Regions from separate parts of the Ancylobacter polymorphus genome, predicted to be linked through region 4. Evidence: predicted binding sites of a transcription regulator. Region 4 holds the regulator's gene; each other region holds the start of a gene.
The links. Region 4 encodes PhoB, which activates phosphate uptake and scavenging genes when phosphate is short. Its sites were predicted from a motif close to TGTCATNNANCTGTCAT; they were not measured.

Region 1 (2,200 bases), 540 kb from region 4:
CAGATCATCCAGGTGCCGGCATGCGGCTCCCATTCCGCCGGCATGCGGAAGCCGTCGGTGGCGGGAAGCGTGGTCAGGGTCTCGCTCATGCTCTCACCCGATCGCCCGCGTCGGCGCCCGCCCGTCGAGGGTGAGCACCGGCGCGTAAAGTTCCGGCCGGCGGTCGCGGAATACGCCCCAGCTGTGGCGCTGGCGGGCGATGCCGTCGAGGTCGAAGGTGGCGGTAAGCACGGCTTCGTCTTCCCGCCCGGCTTCCGCGACCTTTTCGCCGGTCGGCCCGGCGATGAAAGAGGAGCCGTAGAAGGTGATGGAGGTGCCGTTGCGGCCCTCTTCGCGGCCGATACGGTTGGAGGCGATGACCGGCATCAGATTGGCACCCGCATGGCCCTGCATCACGCGCTGCCAGTGCCCGGCCGAATCGAGGCTCGCATCATGCGGCTCGGAGCCGATGGCGGTGGGGTAGAGCAGCACTTCGGCGCCGAGCAGCGCCATGGTACGCGCGCATTCCGGGAACCACTGGTCCCAGCAGATGCCGACGCCGACGCGGCCGACCGCCGTGTTCCAGACGCGGAAGCCGGTATCGCCGGGCGAGAAATAGAACTTCTCGGTGTAGCCCGGCCCGTCGGGGATATGGCTCTTGCGATAGAGGCCGAGCACATCGCCATCGGCGTCGACCATAGCGACGCTGTTGAACGCCGCCGGCCCGGCCCGCTCGAAGAAGGAGACCGGCAGCACGACGCCCAGCTCCTTCGACAGACGGGCGAAATGCGCCACCAGCCGATTGCCCTCAAAGGGCCTGGCGAGGTCGAGGAATTCGTGCAGCTGGTCCTGGCAGAAATAGGGGGTCTCGAACAGTTCCTGCAGCAGGATGAGCTTCGCGCCCCGCGCGGCGGCCTCGCGCACCAGCGCTTCGGCGCGGGCAATATTGCCCTCGATATCCCAGTCGCAGCGCATCTGGGTGGCGGCGACAGTCAGGCTGCGCATTTAGATCTCCGAATCGATGTGAAGGCCGGTCAGTTGACGGCGCGCAGCGGCTTTTCCAGCACCGCGATCACGCGCGCAAGCTCATGCCCGCGTTTGAGGATGAGGCCGGTTTGCGACACCACCGTGTAGGCGCCCTGTTTGCGGGCGAGGCGCGGGTCTTTCTCGATGCGGTAGATCGGCACCTCGGTGGCGCGCCGGAAAATGGAAAACACCGCCTTGTCGCGGGTGAAATCGATGGCGTAGTCCCGCCATTCGCCCAGGGCGACCATGCGGCCGTAGAGATCGAGGATGCGGTCGAGTTCGCGCCGGTCGAAGGTGACGCGGTCAACGCGCGCACCGGCCGGCAAGGCTATGGGCTCGATGTCCGCCACGCGGCGCCTCCGGCCTGTGCGGCCCGGCGTGAGCGGGCCTGTGGGCTGAACCGTGTCATGTCGCCGTCATGATCCACCGCCCGGCGCGCGGCTTCAAGTCCCCTGCTCGCACGCCGTCGGAGCGGCGCGGGCGATGAGAGGGGCCTAAACGAAAAAAGGGCCGGCGACATGGCCGGCCCTGAAGAGCAATTCGGGGATTGAACCTAGGTAGCGTCAGGCCGGCCCACAAACGCCGCGGGGGGCTGGGGGGCTGGGAAACCGATGCGCTCGCGAACCGGCCCAACGCTATGATGCGAAGATGGAGGGCGCTCGGGGCATCGCAACGGCCGAATTCGGGCGGCCGTGTGTTTTCGGTTAACGAGGCTGTGATTCGGATGTCCGCGTGTCGTCGGATGTCACATGTCAGTCGAGCGGCTGCAGTGCCGCCCCGACCACGGTGCCGGGCTCAGTGGACGAGCCGGTCTGGACGAAAACCGCCACCGCGTCGACGCCATCGCCAGGCGCACGGTGAACCGGGGCCTCGAAACGGGCGGGCAACCCTTCCCACGTGCCGAGCCGCACCCAGCCGCGCACCACATTGTGGTAGACGACGTGGGCGCCCTCATTCTCGCCCCGGCCGATCTCGACCTCCATGCGGCTCGCTACCGGGCAAAGCCACACCTCGGCCTTGGCCGCCCCGGGCAGGGCGCCGATCTGAACCGTGACATTGCCCGCAACGGACTCGACCGACACCGGCACGACGGGTGCGGAACTGGTGGCCAGCACGCGCTCCAGTGCCGCCCGGTCCGAACCGATGGTCATGGCGCGACCGTTCACCACAGCCTGGGGGGTGAACATCTTGCCGT
Region 2 (2,200 bases), 2.0 Mb from region 4:
ACGTCCCAAGCCTTGAGCTGGGCTTCCAGCACGGATTTGGGCGTCTGCAGCACCTTGACGCCGCGCGCCTTGATGGCGGCGAGGTCCTTGGAATAGCGGTCCTGCGCCTTCCACATCATGGTGGAGGAGGTGGCATCGGAGGCGCCGCGCAGGATTTCCTGCACATCCTTCGGCAGGCTCTCGAACTTGGTCTTGTTGAACAGGATCTCGAAGCATTCGAGCGCCTGGTGATAGCTGCCGAGCATGTAGACCTTGGCCACGTCAGGGAAGCCGAGCACGAGGTCGGAGGACGGGTTGTTGAACTCGGCGCCGTCGAGCAGGCCGCGGTCGATGGCCGGCACGATTTCGCCGCCGGGCACGATCGTCACCGCCGCGCCGAACTCCTTGAACAGGTCGGCGCCGAGGCCGACGGTGCGGTACTTCATGCCCTTCATGTCGTCCGGGCCGGTGATTTCCTTCTTGAACCAGCCGAGCGGCTGGCTCGGCATCGGCCCGCTCAGCATGCCGATCACGTTCAGCTTCAGCGTGTTCTGTACGAGATCGTCGTAAAGCTCCTGGCCGCCGCCGAAGCGGATCCAGCCGAGCAGTTCGTCCGCGTCCCAGCCGAAGGCGGGGGCGGTGCCGAACAGCGAGAACGCCTTGCTCTTGCCGTACCAATAGGCGGCGACGCCGTGGCCGCCGTCGAGAATGCCCGAGGATACCGCGTCCAGCATTTGGAAAGCCGGGACCACCGAGCCGGCGGGAAGAATTTCCAGCTCCACGCGCCCGCCGGTCATGGCGTTGACGCGTTTGACATAGTCGCCGGCGAATTCGTGGAAGATGTCCTTGTTCGGCCAAGTCGACTGGAATTTCAGCTTGATCGGGGCCTGCGCATGAACCGCCGGGGCGGCGACGGTGGCGCCGGCGGCCGCCGCTGCGGCGGTGGCGATGAAGCGGCGACGGCTGGTGCGAACATCCGGACGCGCGTCCGTGGTCTTCCCTGACGTTTCGGTCATGGGGCGGTTCCTCCTCTAGCGTTTCCTTGCGGGTAGTCCCCCGCCGGGCGGCGCTTCGGCGCCTTGTCCCGATGCCCCAAGGAGACGATGCCGAAAGAGCGAGTGCAAGCCCTAATTGACGATTTTTACTGTAATCCTTTCGTCCGAAAGTCGAATGCTTGGTCGGTGACGCAGAGGTCGCACGTCCGGCCGCACCACGCCGCTGCGGAAGGGGAGGCCGGGTGCCGCAGCGGAGGCTATCCGCGGTCCTTCCGGCGCAGAGGCCGCTGTCGTCATGCCTTTGTCATGGTGAGGCCGTTGAACCGCAGCAGCGCGGGCCGGTTCCGCCCGCATCCGATCGGAGACCCCCATGCGCCCGATGCTTCTCGCCACTGCTTCCGTCGCCGTGCTCACCCTCGTCGCCCTGAGCGCCCCCGTGCGGGCGGCGGACGCGCCGTTCAACCGCATTTCCACCTTCAACGTGGTGGAAAACCTCCCGGCCGGTGCCGATCCCGCCAAGCCGACGGCGGCCGAGATCATCACCTATACCGAAGACGGCAACACGCTGATCTACAGCGACAGCCCCGGCGAGCGTATCGGCTTCATCGACATCACCGATCCGGCGGCACCGAAGGCGGCCGGCGTGGTCGCGCTCGACGGCGAGCCCACCACCACGGTCGTGATCGGCTCCAAGGCCTATGTCGGCGTCAACACCTCCGTTTCGAAGGACAAGCCCTCCGGCCATCTCGCGGTGGTGGACCTTGCCACCCGCAAGGTGGAGGACAAGATCGACCTCGGCGGACAGCCGGATTCGATCATCAAGAGCCCGGATGGAAGCTATCTCGCCATCGCCATCGAGAATGAGCGCGACGAAGAGGTGAATGACGGCGCGCTGCCGCAGCTCCCGGCCGGCAATCTCACCACTTTCGAGGTGAAGGACGGCCGCGTGGTCGATGCTTCCAAGAAGGTGATCGACCTCACCGGCCTCGCGGCGATCGCGCCCGAGGACCCGGAGCCGGAATATGTCGACATCAATTCCCGCAACGAGGTCGTGGTCACGCTGCAGGAGAACAACCACATCGTCGTGGTGGACCTGCCCACCGGCAAGATCCTCTCGCATTTCTCCGCCGGCACGGTGGATCTCGACAAGATCGACACCAAGAAGGACGGGGTGATCGACCTTTCCGGCTCGATGAAGGCGGTGCCGCGCGAGCCTGACACCGTGC
Region 3 (2,200 bases), 1.9 Mb from region 4:
AACCGCCGCAAGCGGCTGGCGCACGACTTCATCATCGGCACCGTCGTCACCAATAATGACGAACGGGCCGGCGAATTGCGCGGCTATCGCTGACATTCGCGTTGAAGGGCGCAGCCAGGCTTTGACGTCGCGCCCGCGTCGCGCGATCCTTGTCGCCTTCGCAATGTGAACCCGCCGTGACCGAACATTCGCGCGACACACCGCAGTTCTACCTGACCGCTCCCTCGCCCTGCCCCTATCTGCCGGGCCGGCTGGAGCGGAAGGTCTTTACGCATCTGGTCGGTGAGCGCGCCACCCAGCTCAATGATGTGCTGACCCATGGCGGCTTCCGGCGCAGCCAGTCCATCGCCTATCGCCCCGCCTGCGAGCAGTGCCGCGCCTGCGTCTCGGTGCGCGTCTGCGTCGATGATTTCCGCGAGACGCGCAGTTTCCGCCGCGTGCGCCAGGCCAATGCCGATCTCATCGGCGACATCCGTGCCGCGATACCGACCGCCGAGCAGTATTCGCTGTTCCGCGGCTATCTCGACAGCCGCCATTCGGATGGCGGCATGGCGGACATGACCGTGCTGGACTACGCCATGATGGTAGAGGACAGCCATGTCCGCACCCGGCTCATCGAGTACCGTCGCCACGGGCCCGGCACGGCGATCAGCGGGCGCGGCCAGGGCGCGCTCTACGGCGTGGCGCTGACCGACGTGCTCGCGGATGGCCTGTCCATGGTCTATTCCTTCTACGATCCCGAAGAAATCAGCCGCTCGCTCGGCACCTATATGATCCTCGATCACATCGCCAAGGCGAAGGCGATGGGGCTGCCTTTCGTCTATCTCGGCTATTGGGTCGAGGGGTCGGACAAGATGAGCTACAAGCGCCGCTTCCTGCCGCAGGAACGCCTCGCCCCGTCTGGCTGGCTGCGGGTGGAGGAGTAGGTCGCCGGGCTGTCATATGACAGAATCATGCTCATGCGGCGCTGGCGTCATCGGGTTGTGACGCAGCGGCACTAGCTGTCTGGAACGCTTCCAACCCGGAGCGGGACAGATTGCCGGAGCCCCCCCATGACCGACAACTCCCTCGACCCCGTAAATGAATCACCCTTCCGCACCAGCCTGCTCGAAGAGGCTGACGGCGCGGGCAGCAACCCGACGCTCAATCCGACCATGGGCGAGCTGATCTCGCTCCGCTTCTCGCGCCGCGGGCTCTTGAAGGGCTCGCTGGCCGTTTCCGCCATTGCCGCCACTGTCGGCCCGGCGGCGCTGCTGACCGCCGAGAAAGCGCAGGCCGCCACGGATGGCGTCGCGGCCAATGGCTCGGCTTTCCGCTTCGTCGAGGTTGAGGCCGGCGTCGATGAAACCCATCACGTCGCCGAAGGCTATGACGCCGAGGTGCTGCTGCGCTGGGGCGACCCGCTCTTTCCCGACTCTCCCGCCTTCGACCCGAAGAACCAGACCGCCGAGGCCCAGCGCCGGCAGTTCGGCTACAATAACGACTATGTCGGCTTCATCCCGCTCGATGGCTCGCCCGAGCACGGCCTGCTGGTGGTGAACCACGAATACACCAATGAGCACCTCATGTTCCCCGGCATCGTCAGCGTCACGGATGGCAAGCTGAAGGTGGCGCCGGCGGACAAGACTCGCGTCGACATCGAGATGGCGGCCCATGGCGGCACCATCGTCGAAATCCTGAAGGTCGACGGCAAATGGCAGGTGGTGCGCGAGGGCAAGCTGAACCGTCGCATCACCTCGACCACGCCGATGCAGGTCACCGGCCCGGCTGCCGGCAGCGACCGGCTGAAGACGGTGGAAGACCCGACCGGCACCAAGGTGCTGGGCACGCTGAACAATTGCGCCGGAGGCGTCACGCCCTGGGGTACCTATGTGATGGCCGAGGAGAATTTTCACGGCTACTTCCTCGGCAAGCTGCCCGAGGGCCACAAGGAGGCGGCCAATTACAAGCGCTATGGCGTGCCGGAAGGCGCCTATGAGTGGGGCAACATCTACCCCCGCTTCGACCTCGCCAAGGAGCCGAACGAGCCGAACCGTTTCGGCTGGATCGTCGAAGTCGATGTGAACGACCCCACTTCCGTGCCGAAGAAACGCACCGCGCTCGGCCGCTTCAAGCATGAAGGCGCCGAGTCCATCGTGGCGAAGGACGGGCGCGTCGTGTTCTATCTCGGCGACGATGAGCGCTTCGACTATGTCTACAA
Region 4 (2,200 bases):
CGCGCAAGCCGATCCGATGATCGCCGCTCTGCTCGCCGCGCTGGACGCGCGCCCGGCCTATCGCTTCGGCGAGGAGGACATTACGCGCCTCGGCTATGACCTCTCCACCGTCCGCCGCGCCTTCAAGCGGCATTTCGGCATGACGTTCCTCGACATGGCGCGCCACCGGCGGCTGCGCGAGGGCTTCGAGACGCTGGCGCTTGGCGGGTCGGTGATCGCCGCGCAGCAGGAGGCCGGCTTCCAGTCAGCCAGCGCCTTCCGTGCTGCCTTCGCCCGGCTAATCGGCTGCGCGCCGGGCGAGATCGCTGGCGAGGGGCGGCTGCTCGCCGACTGGATCGGCACGCCCCTCGGCGACATGATCGCGATTTCCAGCACCACCCATCTGCATCTGCTCGAATTCGTCGAGCGGCGCGGCCTGCCGGCGGAGATCGCCCGGCTGCGCAAGGGGGTGAAGGGGGAGCTGGGGATCGGCAGCTATGCGCCGACGGAGAGCATCCGCCGCGAACTCACCGCCTATTTCGCCGGCCGCTCGGCGGAATTCACCACGCCTGTCGCGCTCGACGGCAGCGCCTTCACCCGCGCCGTCTGGGCGGAGCTGCGGCGCATACCGGCCGGGGCGACGGCGAGCTATGCCGACATCGCCCGCCGCATCGGCGCGCCGACGGCGATCCGCGCCGTGGCGCGGGCCAATGGCGCCAACCAGCTGGCGCTGATCATTCCCTGCCACCGCGTCATCGGCACCGACGGCGCCCTCACCGGCTATGGCGGTGGGCTGTGGCGCAAGCAGCGGCTGCTGGAGATCGAGAGTCGCTACCGGACGCCCGCCCCAGCGGCGGGTTGACGCGCTGCCCGCGCCAAGGAGGGGCGGCGTCAACGGGGCCGTTCGCGCGCGCGCTCAGTGCGCGCGGGCGAACATCTCGTTGAAGGAATAGCCGGAGCCGCGGACGGTGCGGATCGGGTCGGGCTGGCGCGGGCGGTTCAGCGCCTTGCGCAGGCGGCCGACATGCACATCGACCGTGCGCTCGTCGATATAGACATCCTGCCCCCACACGCCGTCGAGCAGCTGCTCGCGCGAATAGACGCGGCCCGGCGACTGCATGAGGAATTCCAGCAGCCGGAACTCGGTGGGGCCGAGATGCAGCTCGCGCCCGGCGCGGTGAACGCGCTTGGTCTCGCGGTCGAGCTCGATGTCGCCGGCGCGCAACAGGGTGGAGATGTGCTCGGGCTTGGCCCGGCGCAGCAGCGCGCGCACCCGCGCCACCAGCTCCGGCACCGAAAACGGCTTCACCACATAGTCGTCCGCGCCGGTGGCGAGGCCGCGCACGCGCTCGGTCTCTTCGCCTCGGGCGGTGAGCATGAGGATCGGCATGCGCTCGGTTTCCGGCCGGGCGCGCAGGCGCCGGCACAGCTCAATGCCGGAGAGACCGGGCAGCATCCAGTCGAGGATCAGGAGATCCGGCACGCTTTCGCGCAGCCTTGTCTCCGCCTCGTCGCCCCGCCCGACATTATCGACCGAATAGCCTTCGGATTCGAGATTGTAGCGGAGCAGGAGGGTGAGGGGCTCCTCATCCTCCACGATCAGTATGTTGGTGGGCATGATGTCGTCCCCGAGCGTTCGCGGGTCGCCGGCGTCAGGCCGGGAACGCGACGCTGGTCAGGCTGCTGGTATCCTGCTTCGGCCGCTCCTCGGTGAGCAGCTGGCCGGTGACAAGATAATGGATGGTTTCCGCGATGTTCGTCGCGTGGTCGCCGATACGCTCGATGTTCTTGGCGCAGAACAGCAGATGCGTGCACAGCGAGATGTTGCGCGGGTCCTCCATCATATAGGTGAGGAGCTCGCGGAACAGCGAGGTGTAGAGCACATCGACCTCGCCATCGCGCTGCCAGACTTCCAGCGCCCGCGTCTCGTCGCGCGTGGCATAGGCGTCGAGCACCACTTTCAGCTGTTCGAGCACGATGGTGGACATGTGCTCCACGCCGCGCACCAGCTTCTGCGGGTGGAATTCGCCGGTGAGGGCGAGCACGCGCTTGGCGGTGTTCTTGGCGAGGTCGCCGATGCGCTCCAGGTCGTTGGCGATGCGCATGGCGGCGACGATTTCGCGCAGATCGCCGGCGAGCGGCTGGCGACGGGCGATGATGAGCACCGCCTTTTCCTCGATCTCCCGCTGCAAGAGGTCGACCGGCCCGTCGAGCACGATCA

Region 1: a site for PhoB is predicted at 1,409-1,425, ahead of K9D25_RS07210 (DUF2794 domain-containing protein). Genes of this name have one in related genera too.
Region 2: a site for PhoB is predicted at 1,266-1,282, ahead of K9D25_RS14100 (esterase-like activity of phytase family protein). Genes of this name have one in related genera too.
Region 3: a site for PhoB is predicted at 972-988, ahead of K9D25_RS16455 (PhoX family protein). Genes of this name have one in related genera too.

Annotation. Positions count from the first base shown of each region.
Region 1 covers NZ_CP083239.1:1,538,150-1,540,349, forward strand. Annotated here, with positions in the region: gene aguA (agmatine deiminase) at 1-89, opposite strand, end outside; gene aguB (N-carbamoylputrescine amidase) at 94-984, opposite strand; gene K9D25_RS07210 (DUF2794 domain-containing protein) at 1,014-1,355, opposite strand; gene K9D25_RS07215 (DUF1223 domain-containing protein) at 1,758-2,200, opposite strand, start outside.
Region 2 covers NZ_CP083239.1:2,995,529-2,997,728, forward strand. Annotated here, with positions in the region: gene K9D25_RS14095 (TRAP transporter substrate-binding protein) at 1-995, opposite strand, end outside; gene K9D25_RS14100 (esterase-like activity of phytase family protein) at 1,345-2,200, shown strand, end outside.
Region 3 covers NZ_CP083239.1:3,458,329-3,460,528, forward strand. Annotated here, with positions in the region: gene K9D25_RS16445 (RDD family protein) at 1-93, shown strand, start outside; gene K9D25_RS16450 (arginyltransferase) at 177-926, shown strand; gene K9D25_RS16455 (PhoX family protein) at 1,053-2,200, shown strand, end outside.
Region 4 covers NZ_CP083239.1:993,348-995,547, forward strand. Annotated here, with positions in the region: gene K9D25_RS04630 (bifunctional transcriptional activator/DNA repair enzyme AdaA) at 1-841, shown strand, start outside; gene phoB (phosphate regulon transcriptional regulator PhoB) at 896-1,597, opposite strand; gene phoU (phosphate signaling complex protein PhoU) at 1,632-2,200, opposite strand, start outside.